Regions from separate parts of the Halalkalibacter lacteus genome, predicted to be linked through region 1. Evidence: riboswitches for the same ligand, from Rfam matches in the RefSeq annotation. Region 1 holds a riboswitch; each other region holds the start of a gene.
What was found. Region 1 has a riboswitch for S-adenosylmethionine ahead of SAZ04_RS07485 (methionine biosynthesis PLP-dependent protein). Riboswitches for the same ligand answer to the same signal wherever they lie in the genome.
Positions count from the first base shown of each region.

Region 1 (7,926 bases):
TGGTTGGTTCTTTTGATAATATTTATAACTTAGCAAAAACACGTAAGGTCGACATGCGTTTAGCTGCGTATATGATTGGTGTGCGTAAGATGGCTGAAGCATCTAGATTCCGTGGCTGGGTGTAAATTTATTTAAATATGGCAAGAGGGAGACTTAAATGAAGACTCTTCCCAGGAAAAGAAATTCATCAGTGAAGTTAAGGTATTGTTCATTACTGATGACCTGTGAGGATATCTATTTTTGAGTCGCCCTCTTTTGTGTAAAGAGGTGGATGTATGATTAAAGAAGAGGTTATTATTGTCGGTGGAGGTCCTTGTGGGCTTGCGGCAGCCATCGCTTGTATGGAACAGGGACTACAGCCACTTGTTATTGAGAAGGATAATGTTGTCAGTGCTATTCATCGTTATCCGACACACCAAACGTTTTTTAGTACGAGTGAAAAGCTTGAGATAGGTGGAGTTCCATTTGTTGTTGAGGAACGAAAGCCGAAACGGAATCAGGCTCTTGTCTATTATCGTGAGGTAGTGAAGAGGAAAGAAATCCGAGTTCAAGCATATGAACAAGTCAAAGTCGTTAAAAAGCAAGAAAATGGTGATTTTTACATAGCTACCACATTAGCGGAATATGAAGCAACAAATGTTATTATAGCAACGGGTTATTATGATTCACCGAATATGCTGGAAGTGCCAGGAGAAAAGCAAAGCCACGTCCTCCATTATTTTAAAGAGGCTCACCCCTATTTTGATATGGACGTTGTCGTAATTGGTGGCAAAAATTCAGCAGTTGATGCGGCCCTTGAATTAGAAAAAGCGGGAGCACATGTCACGAATCTATATCGAGGTAGTGAGTATTCTAGCAGTGTAAAACCTTGGATTCTACCTGAGTTTGAAGCACTTGTTCGTCACGAAAAAATAAAGATGGAATTTACCGCAGAAGTACTCGAAATAAGAGAAAATGTAGTGATTTATAAAAAAGGAGAAGATGTGTACCAAGCTAAAGCACAATTTGTTTTTGCGATGACAGGGTATCATCCAAATCATACGTTTCTACGAAAAATGGGCGTATTGGTAGATGAGCATACAGGTCGTCCAACTTTTCATCCTGAAACGATGGAAACAAATGTAGAAGGACTTTATATTGCGGGTGTTATTGCAGCCGGAAATAATGCAAATGAAATCTTTATCGAAAATGGACGATTCCACGGTGAGCACATTGCAAAAGCAATTAAAGCGAATAAAAAGGTTTAAAACTGTTTATGACATATAGTCAATATCTGTAAGGGGGATCAAAAGGGTAAAAAACTACCTTTTGATCCCCTTTTTAAAAGATAAGAAAAATGAAATATAACAGAATTTAATGAAGCGTGAAATCCTATTCAAGGGCGTGAAATGGCTTCGCACGCTGCGTGTCGAACGACTACTGTTACCCACTTGTCGTTCATCTTAAAAAGAGGCAACGGTTCAGCTCAGTGCTTCTAAGAAAAGACAGCTTTGCAGTTTTTCTTATTTGTAGAATAATTCTTGGATTGTCGTTCGATTTGTTGTTTGTTCTAATACGACCATTAGTTTTAATCTTGCTTTTTGACCATTTAATCCATTTGTAAAAATGACACCCATATCCTTTAACGTACGACCTCCGCCCTCATATGCATAAATATCTTGAACGACTCCATTGAAGCAGCGAGAGACTAAGACGACAGGAATGTCTCGATTAATCAAACGGTTCAATGCAGGCACAATAGTTGGGGGGACGTTTCCTTGACCGAAGGCTTCGATAACAAGCCCATCTATGTGTGTTGATGCAATAGCGTCAACGATCGAATGATCCATACCAGTATAAGTTTTTAATAATGCCACCTTTTTTGTTATCTTCTTAACCGGGTAACATTCTCGCTTCGAAAGGGTGTGATGAAAGAAGACACCACGTTTTGTGACAATTCCAATCGGTCCATATTGTGGACTTTGAAAAGTAGCAATGTTACTTGAATGTGTTTTTGTTACGTTTTTTGCTGTGTGGATCTCATCATTCAATACGACGAGTACACCTTTACCTTGTGCATCTTCATTTGCTGCAACTCTTACAGAAGCTATTAAATTATGAGGGCCGTCAGCGCCAAGTTCGTTACTTGAACGCATAGCTCCAGTAATGATAACGGGAATATTCCAATCAAGTAAAAGGTCAAGTAAATAAGCTGTTTCCTCAAGTGTATCCGTTCCATGTGTGACAACAATACCGTCTAAATGATCTTCTTTTACTCTTTCTTTTAAGCGTTCTGCAAGATCAATCATTAAACTAGGGGTCATATGTGGTGATGGAATATTCAAATAATCGTCAACGATAACAGAGGCGATGCTTGATAGCGATTCGATAGTGGAATATAATGGATTTATCAAGTTTGGTTGCACGGCTCCTTGCTCATTTTCTTGCATCGCAATTGTGCCACCTGTATGTAAAACGAGAATTTTTTTCAAAAAGCACACCTCAAATTTAAGTTTTATAGAATAATATCATACCAGCTTAGAAATTAATTTTAAAGAGTAAAGCAATGGGAAAGGAAGAGCAAGTTGTTTGCAATTGTAACAGCAGCAATCGCTCCAGGAATGGCATTATTATCTTATTTCTATCTACGTAACCATTATACCACGAGTACAATAGCACTAGTATTTAGAACATTTTTGATAGGTGTGCTACTCGTTTTCCCAGTAATGGTCTTGCAATATGCGTTTACAACTGAAGGATATTTTAGTAATCCGTTCTCTAGGGCATTTATTTTATATGGGTTCGTGGAAGAGTTTTTCAAGTGGTTTCTTCTTTGGGTTTTTGCGTATCAACATGCAACTTTTGCGAGACGCTATGACGGAATTGTATTTGGTGTGTCGCTCTCGTTAGGATTTGCCACATTAGAAAATGTATTTTATTTAATAGCTAATGGACTTGAGACAGCATTTGGTCGAGCACTGCTTCCGGTTTCAAGCCATGCTCTATTTGGTGTTATAATGGGATACTATTTAGGAAGGGCGAAAATAGAAGGACAACAACGAGTGAAACATTTGACGTTGTCCCTTTGTTTTCCTATCATATTACATGGCGTATACGATTCTATTTTTATTGTATTTGATATGTATTTTTTAATTGGGTTGATTCCGTTTATGTTAGTACTATGGTGGGTAGCTTTAAATAAGGTAAAACGAGCTCACCATTTAGACGAATAATGAAAGAGTGAGTGATAAATAGTAATGGGGATAAGTGCATATTTATAGTAAAGGGTGATGATTATGGCAGAAGGACGTTATCGTATTGTTATTCGTTGTCCTGTTTGTGGCGAGAAATACATTTTACGTGGGAGACGAAACGAGAATGGAGAGTATGAGACTGGTTTTAAGCGTTGTGTTTGTGGGAATGAGGAGAATTTAAATATTGATGCAACACTAGAATAATTGGTAGTGTTTATAAAGGGATGATAACTAAATCTTGTATGAAAAAGCTTTTTTAGAAATTTTCACTTGCAAAATTGTATGAATTGTTGTAATTTTGATTAAACGCAAAAAACAATATTTGAATTTCTTATCAAGAGAGACGGAGGGACTGGCCCTATGATGTCTCAGCAACCAGCCTTTATAGGTCAGGTGCTAATTCCATCAAGTCTTTTGGCTTGAGAGATAAGAAGAAGTGAATGATTTATAAAAACCACCTTCTTCTTATATAATGAGGGTGGTTCTTTTTGTAGAAGATGAAAGAAAAGATATTATTTATACCTCAATCAGCGACAAATAGGTGAGAGAGGATCATGAAATGATTGAATTATTGGAGGTATGAAAGATGAACCGAGAAAAACTAGAAACGATTTTAGTGCAAATAGGAAACCGTTCTTCGGACCCGACTGGGACGATCAATACACCTGTTTATTTTTCAACAGCATATAGACACACTGGGATTGGGGAGTCGACTGGTTACGACTATGCTCGAACTGGAAATCCGACGAGGGAAGTGGTTGAAAATGCGATAGCTAAACTAGAAGAGGGGGATAGAGGATTTGCATGTAGTTCGGGTATGGCTGCCATCCAAACGGTGCTATCTCTCTTTGAACAAGGTGATGAAATTTTAGCTTCTCAAGATTTATACGGAGGGACATACCGTCTATTCGAACAAGGATGGAATCGCTGGGGCTTAACATTTTCCTTTGCTGATCCGAGGAAACTTGAGCAGTTTGAACGTTGTATCACCGATAAAACAAAAGCTTTATTTATTGAAACACCGACGAATCCACTGATGCAAGAAGCATCAATTCCAGACTTGGTTCAAATAGCCCAAAAATATGGATTGTTATTAATCGTTGACAATACATTCTACACTCCTTTGTTACAACAACCACTTGTTGATGGGGCAGATATCGTTATTCATAGTGCCTCGAAATATTTAGGAGGGCATAATGATGTGATTGCTGGGTTAATTGTCGCTAAGGGAGAAGAGTTATGTGAAAGAATTGGGTATTATCATAATGGAATTGGAGCGATTTTATCTGCGTTTGATTCATATCTTTTAACTCGAGGCATGAAAACACTTGCGATTCGTATGGATAAACATGAAGAAAATGCAAAAGCGATTGTTACATACTTAAATGAGCAAGAAAGCGTGACCGATGTCCTTTACCCAGGTAAGGGAGGCATGGTCTCATTTCGTATCTTACATGAGCAATGGGTGAATCCATTTTTGCAGCAGTTGAAACTTGTCTCTTTTGCAGAAAGTTTAGGGGGGGTCGAAAGCTTGATGACTTATCCTGCTACGCAAACGCATATGGATATTCCTGAAGATATTCGAATAGCAAATGGAGTTTGTAATCGTCTTTTGCGGTTTTCTGTTGGGATAGAACGGGCTGAAGATTTAATTGCAGATCTTGACCAGGCATTCCGGTATGTAAAAGAGGAGGGCGACGAATGAAATTACTAGAACAATTAGCCACGCGGGTTTTAATTGGGGACGGTGCTATGGGAACTTTGCTTTATGAGCAAGGCGTTGATCAGTGCTTTGAAGAGGTGAATATAACTGACCCTGAAAAAATTGTGAATGCTCATAGAAAATATGTAGAAGCTGGCGCGGATGTAGTACAAACCAATACATATGCAGCCAATCAATTAAAACTTGAGAAATACGGTCTTAATAAACAAGTTCAGACAATCAATCAGACGGCTGTAAACTTAGCTAGACAAGCAGCAAAAAAGTCAGCATTTGTAGTCGGAACTGTTGGTGGAATAAGAAGGTTTCAACTTGAAGAATGGAGTTTGCGCGAAATTGAAGTTGCTTTTTCTGAGCAAATGAATGAACTATTGTATGAGGGTGTCGATGGACTTTTACTTGAAACATTTTATGATTTAGAGGAAGCAAAAATGGCAACGAGTCTAGCTAGAAAGCTAACTAATTTACCGATAATTGTCAATCTTTCAATAGGTGAAGTTGGTGTCATGAACGGTGGTATAGCTGTTTCTAATGCGTTTGATCAGCTTATAGCAGTAGGAGCGAATGTTGTCGGGTTGAATTGCCGGACAGGTCCATTTCATATGCTTCGCTCATTTGAAACGATGCCTTTACCGAAGGAGGCCTTTCTATCAGCCTACCCGAATGCAAGTTTGCCTGATTACAGAGATGGGCGAGTGTTCTATCAATCGAATGCTGATTACTTTCAAGCGATGGGGGAACAATTTATTAAACAAGGTGTACGCTTATTAGGTGGGTGCTGCGGGACAACACCGGAACATATTGAGGCGTTTGCAAAAGTAAAATCTGTTACGAAACCGGTCACTAGTAAAACGGTCCGTCCACTTGTAGCGGTGAGAGAAGCGATTCACATTCCGCGGAAACAAACGCCGTTACCAGAAATTGTGAAAGAACGTAAATCTGTTATTGTTGAGTTAGATCCCCCGAAAAAATTAAATACAAAACGATTTATGGAGGGCGCAAAGGCATTGAAGGAAGCTGGTGTAGATGCTGTGACAATGGCTGATAATTCACTTGCTTCTCCAAGAGTCGATAATCTAGCACTCGGAGCGATGGTGAAAGAGCAGCTTGGAGTCAGACCGCTTGTTCATGTTACGTGTCGTGATCGAAATTTGATTGGTTTACAATCACACTTAATGGGTCTTAATGCGTTAGGAATTGATGATGTGTTAGCCATTACAGGGGACCCAACAAAAATTGGCGATTTTCCTGGAGCAACATCTGTCTATGATGTAAGTTCGTTTCAACTCATTTCATTTATTAAACAATTGAATGAAGGCATTTCGTTTTCAGGGAAAGAACTTGGACAAAAAGCAAACTTTTCTATCGGAGCAGCACTTAACCCGAATGTCAGGCACCTCGACAAAGCGGTTAAGCGAATGGAGAAAAAGGTTGAGAGCGGTGCGGATTACTTCATGACACAACCAATTTATAGTGTGGAGCAAATCGAAGCGCTAGCTGATGAAACGAAGCATGTAAAAGAGCCTATTTATATTGGGATTATGCCATTAACAGGTACTCGAAATGCCGAATTTCTTCATAACGAAGTACCAGGGATTAAATTAACAGATGATATTCGTGCTGCGATGGTAGCTTGTGGAGAAGATAGAGACGCATCAACAGCAGAAGGAATCAAAATAGCAAAATCATTAATTGATACAGCACTTACTTATTTCAATGGAATTTATTTAATTACACCATTCTTGCGTTATGAAATGACAGTGGAGTTAACTCAATATATTGAAGCTCAGAAATTTATCATGCAGGGAAGATAACGATTGATAAAGTAAGTGGAAAGTAGAAAGGAAGGACATATGGTTAAGTCTTTGTTTGAACAACAACTTGAAAAGAAAATACTCATTTTAGACGGTGCGATGGGAACAATGTTACAGCAAGCTAATTTAACAGCTGAAGATTTTGGTGGGGAAGAATATGAGGGCTGTAACGAGTATTTAAATGAAACAGCACCTTATGTAATTGAAAAGATTCACCGAGCTTATCTAGAAGCAGGCGCTGACATTATTGAGACGAATACATTTGGTTCAACTGATATCGTCTTAGACGATTATGACCTAGGATATAAGGCGGAAGAATTGAGCCGTATTGCTACGGCAATTGCTAAAAAGGTAGCAGATGAATTCTCTACCCCGGAGTGGCCGAGGTTTGTTGCTGGAGCAATGGGGCCAACAACGAAATCATTGTCTGTAACTGGTGGAACAACGTTTGAGAAACTAGTTGAATCTTATCATGAGCAAGCGCGTGGAATCATCCGTGGTGGTGCTGACGTGATGTTACTTGAAACGAGTCAAGACATGCGTAACGTTAAGGCAGGTTATATTGGGATTGAGCGTGCATTTAATGAGCTTAATGTAAAGTTGCCTATTTTTATCTCAGGTACAATTGAACCGATGGGTACAACGTTAGCTGGTCAAAACATTGAGGCGTTCTATTTATCGCTAGAGCATATGAACCCAGCAGTAGTCGGATTAAATTGTGCGACAGGACCAGAATTTATGCGTGACCATATTCGCTCATTATCAGAACTAGCAACGACGTATGTAAGTTGTTATCCGAATGCAGGTTTGCCTGATGAAGAGGGGCATTATCATGAGTCTCCGGAATCACTGGCGACTAAACTACGTGGCTTTGCAGAAAAAGGTTGGTTAAATGTAGTTGGAGGGTGTTGTGGGACAACGCCTGATCATACCCGCGCAATGGTAGAGGCAACAAAAGAGTTTCAACCGAGAACGTTTAATGAGTCGCACCCTCATGCTGTGTCTGGTATTGAACCGCTTATTTATGATGACAGTATGCGTCCGTTATTTGTAGGAGAACGGACAAATGTCATTGGTTCTAGGAAATTCAAGCGATTAATTGCTGAAGGAAAGTTCGAAGAAGCATCAGAGATTGCTAGAGCTCAAGTGAAAAAGGGAG
Region 1 covers NZ_JAWRVL010000007.1:156,138-164,063, reverse strand. Annotated here, with positions in the region: gene SAZ04_RS07510 (Glu/Leu/Phe/Val family dehydrogenase) at 1-125, shown strand, start outside; gene SAZ04_RS07505 (YpdA family putative bacillithiol disulfide reductase) at 276-1,247, shown strand; gene SAZ04_RS07500 (asparaginase) at 1,503-2,471, opposite strand; gene prsW (glutamic-type intramembrane protease PrsW) at 2,565-3,212, shown strand; gene SAZ04_RS07490 (hypothetical protein) at 3,276-3,437, shown strand; SAM riboswitch class I at 3,562-3,666, shown strand; gene SAZ04_RS07485 (methionine biosynthesis PLP-dependent protein) at 3,820-4,938, shown strand; gene SAZ04_RS07480 (bifunctional homocysteine S-methyltransferase/methylenetetrahydrofolate reductase) at 4,935-6,767, shown strand; gene metH (methionine synthase) at 6,807-7,926, shown strand, end outside.

Region 2 (7,926 bases), on a different contig from region 1:
GACCAAAACAGGAGATGAAGACGTCAATACCTGTTTTGGCTCATTTTAAACTAATTACCTAAAGTCTAATATGTAACTTTTACAACAAGTTACAAAAAAATTCCTCGGCTAAATTTTATTTCAAATATATAATAATGTAATATTTATCTTCGACATAATTCCATGGCATAAAAAGGTATTGAATCGGACAATTAAAAGTAGATTCTAATTCCTTGATAAATTGATTGTATTTTTTCCGAATTTCTTGAGACTTCTCAACTAGAAGATTTTCATAACCATTTTTATACAATAAGCGCTCTTTTTCCGTTAATACATCTACACATTCAACTATACAAATAGTAGGATTAACTATCATAACATTTACAAAATTTGGTCTATTATGTACTTTGCTACTAACCTTTTTCACTTGGTCACGTAAAGCTGCCTTAAACACATTTCCCTCATTTTCTTCATCCAATCGCAAACCCGTTCCAGCAACAAATATGAGTAATCCATGATTACCTTCATAATCCCAATCATGATAAAATGAGCCCACCTCTAAATCAGACAACATCGATATGTCGGATTTCGTCTCTTCAAAGAAGGCTTCAAGTAGTGTCGCCCGAAAGTTCAGTGCTAAGCCCAATTCATTACGATTTACTAACACTTCTTCAGCAGGTGTGATAAAATGTTGAACCTTGGCAATAACGAGGTTGTTTTTTCTCGCAATCGTGCACGATTCTGGACCTTTCCCAAACATCTTTTTCATCACCTTACATATGTAACTACTTAAATACATTAAATCTTGTTGTTTACTACCTTTTTTAATCATTTATTCCAATTCCTCCTCCTTACAAAAAACCGAACACAAAAAATGACCTAACTTCACAAATGTGAGAAGTTAGGTCATGAATAAGACTTCTATACTATGTATATATTCTTTCATTTACCATCTAGATAATATTTGATTGTAATAAACGTAATATAAAAAGGTGATTAGTGACAGCTAGACAATAATCAACTTAATAATACCATACTCTTCATTATTATTCAAACTATACTTATTTATGATTTTATTTTGTAGTACGTTAATCCAAGAGCAAACGCCAATACGGTCCCCTTTACGATATCCATAGCATAATACGGCACCGACATCATAACTAAACCATTTGATAGAATACCAATTAACACCGCTCCAAAAAATGTCCCAAGTGCATTTGGTTTTCCCGCACCTAATACTGCAAAGCCAATAAAGGTAGCCGCAACAGCATCCATTAAATAAGGTGTTCCCGCTCCAATTTCGGCTGTCATCACTCGAGATGCAAGTACAATGCCTCCTATAGCAGCAAACAACGCAGATAACAAATAAGCAATCATTTTATATTTATTAACCGGTATCCCTGAAAGTCTTGCTGCTTCTTGATTTCCACCAATCACATACATATAGCGACCATGCTTTGTAAATTCTAAAAAGATATGAACAGTAATCACGACAATAATCATAATAACAATAATCCATGGCACTTGTCCTATTTTCGAAAACGCAGGACTTATTTGACCAGTGGAAAACGTCCCATCAGGCATGACCATATTTTGTGACACAGTTGCGCCTCTCGTATAGGTCAAGGCGATCCCTTGCACGATAAACATAGTTGCTAAAGTAAGAAGCATATCTGGTATTTTCACTTTTACAATCATGAACGCATTAAATGCACCTACTATCAGTGCAGCAGCAATCGCTGAAAAAATAGCAATCGTTGTATTTTCTGAAAACCAAACAAACATAGAAATAACGATTGCATTTGATAATGAAGCTACTGAACCCACGGATAGATCGAATCCATTAACAGATAACGAAATCGTGATCCCAATGGCTATGATCGTGACAATTGAAATAGAGCGTAAAATATTGATAATATTATTACTTTGTATGAAAGTTGGGTTTGATATAGCAAATACAATGATTAGAATAACAATAGTTAAAAGCGTTCCGTATTTATAGAGGAAATTAAACAGGTCAAAGTTTTTTTTCTGTTTATCGATTGTTGTACTTAATGCCATTGTCTACTTACCTCCTGTCGAATAGTTCAATAATTCTTCTTCCGTTGTATCCTTGGTTTCAAGCTCCTTAACAACTTGTCCATCGTATAAAACATAAACACGATTTGTAATTCCCTTCACCTCTGCAAGCTCAGCCGAAGCGTAGATAATTGCTTTTTTTCGCTTCGCCAATTCCACAATTAGATCAAAAATATCTTTCTTTGCTCCAACATCTACACCTTTTGTCGGTTCATCAAATAGATAAACGTCAGCATCGGCAATCAACCATTTCCCAATAGCAATTTTTTGTTGATTACCACCAGAAAGGTTTTGAACTTTCGCTTCTTCAGTTGGCGTTTTAATTCCGAGACGACTAATTATTTCTAGAGATTGTTTCTTCTCAGCTTTTGTGTCTAAAAAACCAAATAACTTCGTGATTTTTTTTATGCTTGCTGCTGTAAGATTTGTTGCTACAGATTCTTCAACCAATATCCCTTCTTTTCTACGTTCCTCTGGTACTAGTGCTATTCCTTTTTTAACAGCAGCGTATGGGCTTTTTAGCTTTACTACCTCTCCTCGAATTTCAATTTCACCAGAAGTAATCTTTGAATAACCAAAAATCGCTTTACACAATTCGGTTTTCCCTGCCCCGACTAGCCCAGCCACGCCCACGATCTCTCCTTCATTTACGTGCATATTCAATTGGTGAATAACACCTGTATCAGAAAGTCCTTTTACATTCAGGACTGTATTTCCAATTTCAACATTGTAGTCTGGAAACTGCTCTTCAAGCTTTTCGCCTAGCATATGCTCAACTACACTACTTTGATTCATCATAGACGTTTTCTCTCTTGTGACAAATTGACCATTTCGCATAATCGTTAGTTCATCACATATTTCAAAAATTTCTGGCAACCTGTGTGAAATAAAAATAACACCGACATTTTTAGCTTTTAAGTCGCGAACAATTCGAAATAATTCACTTGTCTCTGTATGACTTAAAGGAGCTGTTGGTTCATCTAATATAAGAAACTTACATTGAGTTGAAATCGCCCTAGCAATTAAAACCATTTGTTTTTCTGCAAGAGTCAACTCACTAACTAGTTTTTTTGTCGATACGTTAATATTTATACTTTTTAATATATTTGTTGCTTTTCTATGAAGTTCGTTCCAATGAATAATTTGTCTTCTTCCCATATTATTTACTGTTTCATTTAACATGATGTTTTCAGCAACCGATAAATAAGGAATAAGCACAGTATCTACTTCTTGATAAACAATTTGAATCCCATGGTCTTGCGCATCCTTTGGCGTCCGAATATGTATCCTTTTCTCATCTATTAAAATATCTCCTGTATAGTGACTGTATGCTCCAGATAACACTTTCATAAGCGTTGATTTCCCTGCCCCATTTGCTCCTAAAAGGGCATGAGCCATACCGGTTTCAGCAAAGAAATCAACTTTATTTAAAGCTTTTACACCTGGAAATGAAATCGAGATATTTTTCATTTCTAATAAAGCCATGATCATGCCTCCCTCCCAACTTAATCTCTTATACCCTACCAGTAAACAAGTTCATATTAACCAAGTAAAAAGGACAACTCTTATTTAATGAGACTGTCTTTATCTTTCTTGTAGACAGAATCAGAGTAAATAAGAGCCATCCTATGGGCAATGATTATCATTCTTTTCAATCTACTAATAACTATTTTGTATAATGCTCCTTCAATGTCTGCATCCAATCTTCTTCGAACGCATCAGTTTCTCCCCAACCTTCAACTGTATTAGCAAGGTTGACCATATTTATTGCCTCACCTGCTTCTAGTAATTGATCTTGTGAAATCAGAGATGCCTCTAGGTCATAAGTTTGTGGTGTTTCTTCTCCAGCTAATTTCTTTGCAACGAGTCTCATGTTAACAGCACCAATCAATTTCGGATCAACGGCAGCCGTATATTTCCATGGATTCCCATCCTCCTGAATTTCTTGTAAGTCTGCATTTGAAACATCAATACCGTAAATTTTGATTTCATCTCTTCCTGCTTCCTTAATAGCTCGAGTTGCACCAATTGCAAAAGCATCCCACGTTGCAAAGATGGCATCGATTTCACCTTTAGGATGTTTGGTTAGCATTGCTGCTACAGCATTTTGGGTTTGAACAGATGTATCAGGGGCCGCTACTCCAAACCTACCAATTTCTTGAATACCGGGGTATTGTTCAAGAACATCTTGATACACATTATTACGTCTTACCATTGGAGGAAACCCATCTACCCAAAGATAAATAATATTCGCTTCTCCATTTTGGTCTTTAACTAATTGATCCAATGCCAATGTTGCAAGCGCCTCATCATCCTGTGAAGTAAGGGTTACACCTTCGATTTCAGTTAAATCATCAATCGAGTCAAATGTAACAACACTCTTTCCCTCATCCGTTAACTGTTTAACACTCTCAACAGTAGCAGCATCATCACCATGTGAAATAATAAATCCGTCATAATTCTCTGCTAATGCTTGTGCAATCGCGTCATGAAATCTAGCAGAATCCCCATTAGCAGTTATGACATCAACTGTAAATCCTAAACTCTCTCCTTCTTCTTTAGCCCCTGCCAAAAACTGTGCCGTATGGTCGTCACCACCGATTTTACGAATAACTTTAATTTTTGTTTCTTCTCCATTCGCAAACCTTTCAGGTACATTTTCAAACGATATATTCTCATCTGTAGAAACTTGTTCAGTAGAACTTTCCGCTCCACAACCAGTTAATAAAACGGCAGCAATAGCTGGTATTAGTGCTCTTTTTAAGAATCCTTTTTTCATCTCTCCATCTCTCCCCTTTTTGAACTACATCTTATCTCTTTTTGATAGTTTAATAACATACCGGACCAACTATCCCACAAAAAACCTCTCTATTGGATAGAGAGGTTAGTTATATGTATATACTTTTCCTCCCTTATCTTTCAAAACAAAATTATTTTGCAGGATTTAGCACCAATTCTTAATTAGAACGGTTGCTGGGCGTCATCGGGCCAGTCCCTCTGCCACTCTTGATAAGAGCTATATTATTAAATTATCAATTAAATCAATATACTCACTTTAATCCTTTAGTAGTATAATGTCAACAATAGAACTGGACTTTTATAAATAAACCAATTGGGATACTTGGATATAACAAATCTCTTACTTAACAACCATTCCTTTATTTCTCTACCCCTTTTGCCAAAATAGAAATTCAAAGAAGAATATTCATTTACCTCAAATTCCCTATTGCACAACAGAGTTTAAAAGAGGTTCAAACCCATCAATTCTACACTCTACAACATCGCCTTGGCGAATAACGGTTGCTCCTGGTGTTCCCGTCATAATAATATCCCCTGGTAACAGAGTCGTCACTTGCGATAGAAATGAAACAATATAGGCAGGATTATAAATCATGTTCTCTACTTTATTTTCATGTTGTATTTCTCCGTTTAGTACTGTTGCCACCTGTAAGGCTGGCACGTTTGAAACTTCATCCTTCGTTACTATGACTGGACCAAAACTAAAGAATGTATCAAAGCTTTTGGCCCTTTGCATAAACCGTGGATTTTCAGCATGAATATCCGCAGCCGTCGTATCTAATGCCGTTGTATATCCAGCAATCATATATAAAGCCTCTTCTTCAGGAATATTTTTGCACTTCTTCCCAATAACAATAGCCAATTCTGCCTCTGCTGTCGTTTTCTTTGATTGTGAAGGGATCTCAATCGTATCACCCGCGCCAATTATACTCGTGTCAGGTTTCATAAAAAAGACAGGATCACCACCTGCCGCACCACCTAATTCAGATCTCATCTTGACATAGTTCATTCCGATTCCCCAGATCTTGCGCGGATTTCGGTATATCGGGGCATAGGTAACATCATCGAATGCGAAAGCTGGTAGTTCCTTAACTCTTTCTTTCCCTCTACCTTTATACCATTCTTGCATATCTTCAAGCTGTCCTGATTCTATTAATCCAAAAACAGACTGAGACCAATTTCTCTGTTCAACCTCATTGATAGTCTTAATTAGAACGATTCCGTTATCATGCACCAGTCCAGCTACTTCTTTTCCACCTATTTTTACTGTCGCAAGCTTCATCGATATCACCTTAGTTTCAATTATTTAGTTGAAATTGTTCTATATTTTCATTTATCCATTGAAGTAGCCGGACATCCTGATTCGGTCCTGCTATGAAAGAAAGAGCAATCGGCAGTCCATCCTGCCCGGTAAGTGGAACTGTTACTTGCGGCAACCCTGCCAGCCCCGCAATACAAGACAATTGCATCGTTTGTGATCTACGCTTCTCAATCTCTTCTCCTGACAAATTACGAAGCGGAGCTTTTCCAGGTGTCGTCGGAATGATTAATAATCCACCTTCTCCTATCATCTCGATCATTCTTGTCCGAATATCTTTTCTAAGGATTTGCTCACTTGGACTCTCTTCTGCCTTTAACGTACTGGCCCATTCAAATCTAGCAGCAATCTCTGGCCCAAAGCTTGGATTCACTTTAGAGATCCAATCACCATGTGTCTTCCAAATTTCAATTCCTTGCAACGTTCTAAAACAATTCGCCCATCTTTGCAGTCCCTCTTGTGCAATAGTCACCCATTTCGATTTGGATGATTGCTCTAATGGCTTAACAACCAAAGAAAGAACTTCCTTGCTTTCCTCATCAGCCAATTCCCAACCTTCTTTTCCGAATAGAAAGTTTGTAAAAGGTTTTTCCTCTAAAGAAAGAGAAGTTTCCCCAATTAATGCATTCCCGGCTTCTAACAATAATTTTGCATTCCTTGTCATCCACCCGACTGTGTCAAAGCTTTCAGCAAGGGGAATGACTCCTTCAATCGGCACAAGGCCATGCGTAGGCCGAAATCCATAAAGTCCGCAGTAAGCTGATGGAATTCGCACTGAACCGCCCGTATCGGTACCTAATGCTAAATCGACTAGCTCTGCTGAAACACTAACAGCAGATCCACTTGATGAACCGCCTGGAATATGGGCAGGTGCTGTTGGATTAAGCGGTGTTCCATAATGAAAATTCTCACCATTTAAACTGTACATCAATTCATCCGTAATCGTTGTCCCTTGTAAGGTGGCTCCTGCTTGCAACAAGCGTTCTATTGCAAGCGCATTTTCTTTTGCTGGTTTATGCGTCCGTAGCCAATCTGGATTTCCAGCACTTGATGTAACTCCTTTAATATGAAATACGTCTTTCACTGCAAATGTAAGTCCTGAGAGGTCTCCTGATTTCAATGGTTCTACAATGATATCTTCATCTACAAACGCATTATAGTTATCTTTCACTTGAGTACCTCCCTTGGATTAAACACTCTCGATTCGTTCTTTTTTTTGATAAACGTCTAACGCTGCTTGAACGCCATCCCCAACATTTATTTTTGCTTTATGTCGTAGTAATACTGCTTCTAGTGATGCTAGTGTTAAGAGAACATTGCGTTGCTGACAACTATATCCCATCGTTCCTATTCTCCAAATCTTCCCATGCAGAGGTCCGAAAGAGCTCGCTATTTCAATTCCAAACTCCTCTAGAAGCATTGATCTCACCGAATCGCCATTTACTCCATCAGGGATATTCACACACGTAACCGTTGGCAGTTTATAACCATTATCCCCAAATAATGTAAGGCCCATAGCCTCAACACCGGCTACTAGCGCACGTTCATTTAAACGATGACGTTCAAAGCGATTTTCTAACCCTTCTTCTAGTATCAGACGCAAGCCTTCGTACAAACCATAAAGCATCGTTGTTGCTTCTGTATGGTGATTCAACCTTGCTGGGCTCCAGTAATCTTGTAATTGACTTAAATCTAAATAATTGCTGCGGATTTTCCTTGTGTTTGAAGCAAGCTGATCTTGAGAAACCAGA
Region 2 covers NZ_JAWRVL010000004.1:102,332-110,257, forward strand. Annotated here, with positions in the region: gene SAZ04_RS04485 (Na-translocating system protein MpsC family protein) at 116-811, opposite strand; gene SAZ04_RS04490 (ABC transporter permease) at 1,045-2,040, opposite strand; gene SAZ04_RS04495 (sugar ABC transporter ATP-binding protein) at 2,044-3,549, opposite strand; gene SAZ04_RS04500 (sugar ABC transporter substrate-binding protein) at 3,725-4,837, opposite strand; SAM riboswitch class I at 4,968-5,074, opposite strand; gene SAZ04_RS04505 (fumarylacetoacetate hydrolase family protein) at 5,282-6,139, opposite strand; gene SAZ04_RS04510 (amidase) at 6,156-7,346, opposite strand; gene SAZ04_RS04515 (pyridoxal-phosphate-dependent aminotransferase family protein) at 7,365-7,926, opposite strand, start outside.
Region 2: linked by a shared signal. The riboswitch ahead of SAZ04_RS04500 (sugar ABC transporter substrate-binding protein) and the one ahead of SAZ04_RS07485 (methionine biosynthesis PLP-dependent protein) in region 1 are both predicted to bind S-adenosylmethionine.

Region 3 (7,926 bases), on a different contig from region 1:
GAAGCAGTCACAAATTCGATCATTCACGGCTACAATAATCAATCAGATGGAATGGTGTATATTCATTGTACGCTTGAAAATGGAACGATAGAACTAACGATTCGAGATGAAGGTATGGGAATTCAAGATATTGAAGAAGCTCGTCAACCTCTCTTTACGACTAAGCCAGAGCTAGAGCGTTCTGGTATGGGATTTACGATTATGGAAAACTTTATGGATGAACTTCAAATCGTATCTGAACCATCGATCGGTACGACCGTATATTTAAAAAAAACACTCACAAATAGCAAAGCTATGTGTAATTAAGGAGTTTTGCCTATGGATGTCGAGGTAAAACAACAGAAGAAAAAGCAGGCACATTTTTCCGATGCTGAAGTAAAAGCGCTAATTGCTAGAAGCCAGGATGGCGATCAAGATGCAAGAGACTTAATCGTCAATCGAAATACGAGGCTCGTATGGTCGGTCGTACAACGGTTTATGAACCGTGGCTATGAGGCAGATGACTTATTTCAGATCGGGTGTATCGGGCTTATAAAGTCAGTTGATAAGTTTGATTTGTCCTATGATGTTAAATTTTCAACCTATGCCGTACCGATGATTATTGGTGAGATTCAGCGCTTTCTCCGTGATGATGGTACGGTGAAAGTCAGTCGTTCCATTAAAGAACTAGGAAATAAGATTCGTAAAATGAAAGATGAAATGACCAAATCTCTCGGGCGGACTCCAACTGTTAATGAGATTGCTGAGGCATTAGAAATCACGCCGGAAGAAGTCGTCTTTGCCGGTGAAGCGAGCCGGTCACTTTCGTCCATTCATGAGACCGTTTATGAAAATGACGGAGATCCGATCACACTGTTAGATCAAATTGCTGATCAAACGGAAACGAAATGGTTTGATAAAATTGCTTTAAAAGAAGCGATTCGCGATCTTGATGAAAGAGAACGGCTAATTGTCTATCTGCGTTATTACAAAGATCAAACCCAATCAGAAGTAGCAACGAGACTTGGTATCTCTCAAGTTCAAGTCTCAAGACTTGAAAAGAAAATACTTGAGCAAATGAAGCTAGAAATGGGAGATATATAATTTCTTCAAATGAAGAGGGTGACTCAAAACCAAAGAGTCTGACCATTAGGGTACAATATAGAAGTTGAGCAAATGCTCAACTTCTATATTATATAGTGCTAACTAGTCGGTGGCAGACTCTTTTGAGACACCCTCTTTTACGTGCGCCTCATTTTGTTGTTGTTTTAAGCAATATTTTAATTGCAGTAAAATGGAGACCTTCATGAAAAGAGAGAAAGCTGAGTAAATCTGGAACAGTAGAAAACAAATGGTCACGCAGTTCAAAAGGCTTTTCAAGTGGTATATCTGTATGATTCTCAACTAGTGTTTGAGCTGCCTGAAGTTGTCTGTCTGATAATTCCACTATTTCTGAAATGGCCGGTGGCTCGCTTTTCCAATCTGCAGGACTAGTACCCTTGTGAAAAAACTCTTTATAATGCGGAGGAAGAGTTTTTTCATAATGTTCTAAGTGGCTTAATATACTTTCAGCAATAACAAGAACATGCCCTGCATTCCACCTGATTGAATTATTAAATCCTTCTGGTATTGTATCAAGTTGATTGACTGTGACTGCTTGGAGACTTGAGGTAATTGCAAAACGTGCAAATGAAAATGCTATAATCGTCATGATTGTTTCACTCCTTTTACTAGTTTGATAATAGTGTATAGTATAAAGGCGTTAAATAGAATCTAATGATTTCTCTCTAAAGTTTTGGATGATGTAAGTCGTAGGGGAAGTTACGGTTTGATAAAAAAAGAGAAACCCCATCTTTTATAAGGATTTCTCGACCGTCAATCGTTCTTTTTTAATTAGGTAACATTACTGAAAAAGAGCAACAATCTCTTTTGGGTAGTCACCTTTTATAATGCCTTTTTCCGTAATGATACCGGTAATTAACTCTGCAGGTGTAACATCAAAGGCTGGGTTAAAGACGTTAATATTAGCTGGTGAAATAGGGTGACCATTGATGGTACGGACTTCATCAGGATGGCGTTCTTCAATTTCAATATCAGAACCTGTTGCTGTGTCTAAATCAATGGTCGATAGTGGTGCAGCAACGTAAAATGGAACTCCTAATGACTTGGCAATGAGGGCGAGACCGTACGTTCCAATTTTATTAGCAGTATCACCATTTGCTACAATGCGGTCAGCGCCAACAATGACTGCATTAATGCCTTTTGATTGAATCGTATGTGCGACCATATTATCAGTTATTAACGTGACATCAACACCAAGTTGTTGGAGTTCCCATGCTGTAAGTCTTGCTCCTTGTAAGACCGGACGTGTTTCAGAAGCAAAAGCTTTTAAGTTAATTCCGCGTTCTTTTGCAATATAAAACGGCGCAAGTGCAGTACCGTAGCGAGCTGTTGCAATTCCTCCTGCATTACAATGAGTAAGCAATGTGTCTTCATCTTGAAATAAACTAAGTGCGTATTCCCCGATTGATCGACAAACTTCTTCATCTTCTTTTTCAATTAAAAGAGCTTCTGCTAAAACAGCTTCTTTCGCTTCTTGAACAGTCGTTACATCTCTTACAACAGAGAGAATCCGTTTTATTGCCCAAAATAAATTGACAGCAGTAGGTCTAGACGTTTCTAAATAGGCGGCTTCTTTTTCAAGTTCCAAACGAAACTTATCAAAATCGGATAGTGTTGATTGTTGTGTTGAAAGAGCTAATCCATATGCAGCGGCAATGCCAATTGCTGGTGCACCACGTACTTTTAGTTCAAAGATGGCATCCCAAACATCTTCTATTGAAGTTAGTGTGAGAAATTCCGTCTTTCCTGGAAGCAATCGCTGATCTAGTAATATAATTTTGTCTATGTTCCATTGAACGGAACGAATGGGGCTATTAAGCATGTTTACTCACAACCTTTACTAATTCATCTATTGTTGAAATCTGACTACGTTCTAAGATTAGGTTTTTCCCGAGAGTAAGTGCAGTTTTCTTTACTTCATTTTTGACTGCTTGATTTAAAATACATTCAACATCTTCTACACCGGCAAGACCAATCATTCGTCGGACTATTTTACAACCTGCAAATCCAATCGTATCTTTGAAAATCTCTTGTAACGTTTGATCGAGATAACCATCAACACTCATATAGACATCTTGTGGGTGTTGATTCCAAAGGTAGGTAAATTCTTCACTAAATACATTCCAGCTTTCAGAAATGACATTTAGTAAGTAGTGTTTGTATTCTTCTTGCTTTTGTGGCTGATCTTTTAAATGAACTTGTTGAGATAAATAATTCAAAATAATGTTGGCAATGAAGGCACCAATATCAAATCCCATTGGACCGTAAAAGGCAAATTCAGGGTCAATCACTACCGTATCTTCTTCACGAACAAAAATACTCCCTGTATGAAGATCACCATGAACGAGTGTTTCTCCTTTTGTGAGAAAAGCCTTTTTTAATGACGCGACTTCAAGCTTTAAAGATGGATCTTCCCATATCGTTTTTGCAACAAATGGCTTAAGGTCTTCATCAATATTATTAGTGTCGTGATCATAGAATGGATCTGTGAATACAAGGTCTTCTGTGATTTTACACAATTCAGGGTTAATAAAGCGACTACTTTGGATTTTCTTTTCTTGTTGATTTAACCCAAAGTCTGAATTGAAAAAGAGTGTATGTGCTAGAAATTGTCCGATATCCTTTCCTAAGTTAGGATAAACATTCCCAGCAAGTAAACCTTTACGTAAAATAGTGAAATCAGATAGATCTTCCATAACTGTAACAGCACGGTTTGAATCACTAAAGTAGACTTTTGGAGTGAAATTTGGAACGAGTTGGTATGTTCGTTTTAATGATTCACTTTCAATACGAGCACGGTCTAGTGTTAACGGCCAGCTTGTTCCAACAACTTTGGCGTATGGGAGTGCTTGTTTAATAATGAGTGATTTACCAGATTGTTCATTCATTACTCGAAAAACCAAATTTAAATTTCCATCACCAATTTCTTCAGAAGTGAGTTGATCATCCAGGTCGAATAATTGCAATTTTTTACTTAACTCCATTGCTGTTTCTGTGTTTAAAGGTTTATAGATTTTCTTTTGCAAAGTTAGTACTTTCATATGTGCAACCTCCTAAAAGAACTTATTGTGGTCCGTTAAGTACGATGTAGTTATGATTTCCAATAAAAAAATCCTCTTGAAAACAAATCAAGAGGATTGAAACATCGTGTTCGTTCCTCTTATCTGTCAGAATGTTTATCATTCCGTTGGAAGTAGCACCATTGCTTTTAAGCCGGTTGCCGGGCGTCATCGGTCCAATTCCCTCAGCCTTCTCGTAATAAGAGTTATATGAAGTTATATGCATTCATTGGTTAAAGAAGGTCCCCTAAAAGCCGATACGTGGGCACTTTAATACGATCTCATTTAGTCTAGTTATAAGCTACTTTTAAAAAAGCTTTCCTATTTGAGTGTCATCTTACACCGAATGAAAGGGAACTGTCAATTGGATTTTGCAAATTAAGAGATCATTTAGTTTGATAAAGTGATAAAATTGAGATACTACTATAAGTAGTCAAATTTTTCTATGTACAAAAAGGAAAAACACCCTTTGATGATTGACGGAAAATAAGAATACTGGCATAATTCAAAACTATTATTAAGTGCCAATATCGCGTTTATCCACAATTTAGTAGAAGAAGTACATAATGGAGGTTTTAGTATAGTGAGTGAAGTAATAGCAACATACCTTCTTGAAGCAAAGCCAGAAAGTTTAGAAAAAAAAGCAGAGGCAATTGCTGTTGGGTTAACAGTAGGTTCATGGACTAATCTACCTGCAGTGGAACAAGCTCAGCTCGAGCGTCATAAAGGAAGAGTCGTTGAAGCAAAAATGGTAACAAATAATAAGGCTCGTATTTCCGTAGGATATCCAAGCGTGAACTTTTCAAATGATTTGCCAGCGGTTCTGACAACAACATTTGGGAAGTTCTCATTAGATGGCAAGGTGAAACTCATTGACTTGGCATTTTCTGATGAGGTAAAACAAGGGTACCCTGGGCCGAAATATGGAATAGAAGGTATTAGAGAATTAACGAATGCATATAACCGTCCTTTATTAATGAGTATTTTTAAAGGAGTCATCGGGCGCGATTTATCTTCGCTTAAAGAGCAAATGAAAGCACAAGCTCTTGGAGGAATTGACATCGTTAAAGATGATGAAATTCTTTTTGAAAATGAACGAACGCCACTTGAAAAAAGAATAGCAGTTTGTCAAGAGGCTTTACGGGAGAGTTATGAAGAAACTGGAAAACGAACGCTTCATGCAGTCAACTTAACAGGAAAAACAATGGAGTTAAAAGAAAATGCTTATAAAGCGGTGGAATTAGGCGCTGATCTTTTGCTGTTTAATACATACGCCTATGGCTTGGATGTTATGCAGGCACTTGCAGAAGACCCGAATATTCCATTGCCAATTATGGCCCATCCAGCATTTTCGGGAACGATGATTTCTTCGCCAGATTTCGGGGTTTCACCAGGTTTGTTACTTGGGAAATTAGCTCGTATGGCTGGAGCAGATCTAGTTTTATTTCCGTCTCCTTATGGTTCTGTTGCGATGGCAAAAGAAGAGACACAAGAGATAGCTCTGAACTTAACAAGTGAAGATTCGGTCTTTAAAAAAGCATTTCCTGTGCCATCTGCTGGCATCCACCCGGGTTTAACGCCGAAATTGATCGCTGATTTTGGGGTCGACAGCATTATTAATGCGGGCGGTGGAATTCACGGTCACCCTGGAGGTGCTGCAGCGGGTGGAAAAGCATTTCTTCAGGCAATTGATGCTGTATTAGATCATAAATCTTTAAAAGAGGCAGCGACTGAAAATCAGGAGTTAGCTCAAGCGATTGAACTATGGGGAGGGGAATGACCCTGAATCCGATGATATTCTGCGATTTTGATGGGACGATTACAGAGAATGATAATATTGTCGCGATTATGAAGAAATTTGCCCCACCTGAATGGGAAGAAATTAAAGATGATATTCTTAGTCAACGGATTTCGATTAAAAAAGGAGTGGGCCAATTCTTTCGTCTCCTCCCTGCTGAATTAAAAGAAGAAATGACAACCTTCATTTTAAATGATGCAAAGATTCGTGAAGGGTTCGGTGAATTTGTTTCATACACAAAAAGGAATGGACTAGATTTAGTCGTTGTTAGTGGAGGTATGGACTTTTTTGTTCATCCACTTTTAAAAGGATACAACTTGCCGGTTTATTGTAATGAAGCGAAATTTAATGAAGAGAAAATCCGAGTTGAATGGCCGCATACCTGTGATGAACAATGTTCAAATGAATGTGGCTGTTGCAAGCCATCAATTTTGCGCGAAATTGGAGAAGGGCATTATAAGATTGTTATAGGTGATTCAATCACGGACTTGCAAGCTGCTAAGCAAGCTGATTTAGTCATTGCACGAGATTTCCTGCAGCAAAAGTGTGAAGAATTGAATCTGCCTTATCAGTCTTTTGAAACGTTTCATGATGTTATTCGAATTTTAGAACAAAATGAGGTGAAAGTATGATTTCAGCTTGGAATGAACTTGCCTCTATTAAACGTGAACTTGGGGTAAGAAACTGGTTTCCAGGAACGAGTGGAAATCTATCTATCAAGGTCAGTGATGAGCCACTTACTTGTCTTGTCACGGTGAGCGGTAAGGATAAGTATCAAGAGACAGAAGAAGATTTTGTCCTCGTTGATCAGGATGGAAATGCCCTAACTGAGCAGGGAAAACCATCGGCGGAAACAGTGATTCATTTAGAGGTTTATAAGAGAACGGATGCTGGATGTAGTCTTCATGTTCATACACTTGATAATAATTTGATTTCAGAACTTTATGCTGAGAAAGGCTCCGTTACATTTCGGAATGTGGAGTTGATAAAGGCATTTGGAATTTGGGAAGAAGACGGAGAACTAACGATTCCAATAGTTGAAAATTTTGCAGACTTGCCAACATTAGGTCTGGCTGTTGGCGAACAAATTTCAGCTGACACAAAAGCGGTTTTAATACGAAACCATGGTATTACGGTATGGGGAAGAAATGCATTCGAAGCAAAAAGGCATCTTGAAGCTTGTGAATTCCTTTTTTCGTACCAAATGAAATTATTGCATGCAAAAGCATTAAATTTAAAGGAGGTTTTATAACATGGCAGTTATAAAAGTAAGAAACAGTGGAGAAGTAATCAAAGGATATGAGAATGTTCATGCATTTCTTGAAGCGCAAGGTGTCTTTTTTGAAAGATGGGATATGAGTAAGTTGCCTAAGAGTTTAGTTGCGAAATTTGACCTATCGGATGATGACAAATCAGAAATTTTAAAAGCATATGATGCAGATATTCGTTCATTGGTTGAGCGACGTGGTTATCAAAATTGGGACATTGTCGCTCTATCAGAAATAACACCTAATTTAGAAGAGTTATTAAAGAAATTTGAACAAGTTCACACACATACAGAAGATGAAGTTCGAGCGATAACGGCAGGTCACGGGATCTTCATAGTAAAAGGTGATGAAGAGACAGGCTACTTTAATATTGAGCTTGAAGCAGGGGATGTCATTTCGGTGCCCGAGAATACACCGCATTTTTTCACGCTCATGGACGATCGTCAAGTGGTTGCGGTTCGCCTGTTCATTGAAACAGAAGGATGGGTAGCACATTCATATGAAGAAAAAGAACATCAGTTGTAAGAGTCAAGAATAGTAAAAAGAGATAACTCAGTCGAGTTGTCTCTTTTTTTTTGCTTATGGTTTATTCCTAATGTGAAAACTTTTCATTTGTCTTACTTTCGTGATGAAAAGTTTTTTTCTAGTGAATCCTAATATAGCTACACAACGTCTAATATATGTATATCAAGTATGATGT
Region 3 covers NZ_JAWRVL010000006.1:2,544-10,469, forward strand. Annotated here, with positions in the region: gene spoIIAB (anti-sigma F factor) at 1-306, shown strand, start outside; gene sigF (RNA polymerase sporulation sigma factor SigF) at 319-1,083, shown strand; gene SAZ04_RS05835 (DinB family protein) at 1,232-1,690, opposite strand; gene mtnA (S-methyl-5-thioribose-1-phosphate isomerase) at 1,883-2,923, opposite strand; gene mtnK (S-methyl-5-thioribose kinase) at 2,916-4,142, opposite strand; SAM riboswitch class I at 4,259-4,366, opposite strand; gene SAZ04_RS05850 (2,3-diketo-5-methylthiopentyl-1-phosphate enolase) at 4,744-5,940, shown strand; gene SAZ04_RS05855 (2-hydroxy-3-keto-5-methylthiopentenyl-1-phosphate phosphatase) at 5,937-6,590, shown strand; gene SAZ04_RS05860 (methylthioribulose 1-phosphate dehydratase) at 6,587-7,210, shown strand; gene SAZ04_RS05865 (1,2-dihydroxy-3-keto-5-methylthiopentene dioxygenase) at 7,212-7,751, shown strand.
Region 3: linked by a shared signal. The riboswitch ahead of mtnK (S-methyl-5-thioribose kinase) and the one ahead of SAZ04_RS07485 (methionine biosynthesis PLP-dependent protein) in region 1 are both predicted to bind S-adenosylmethionine.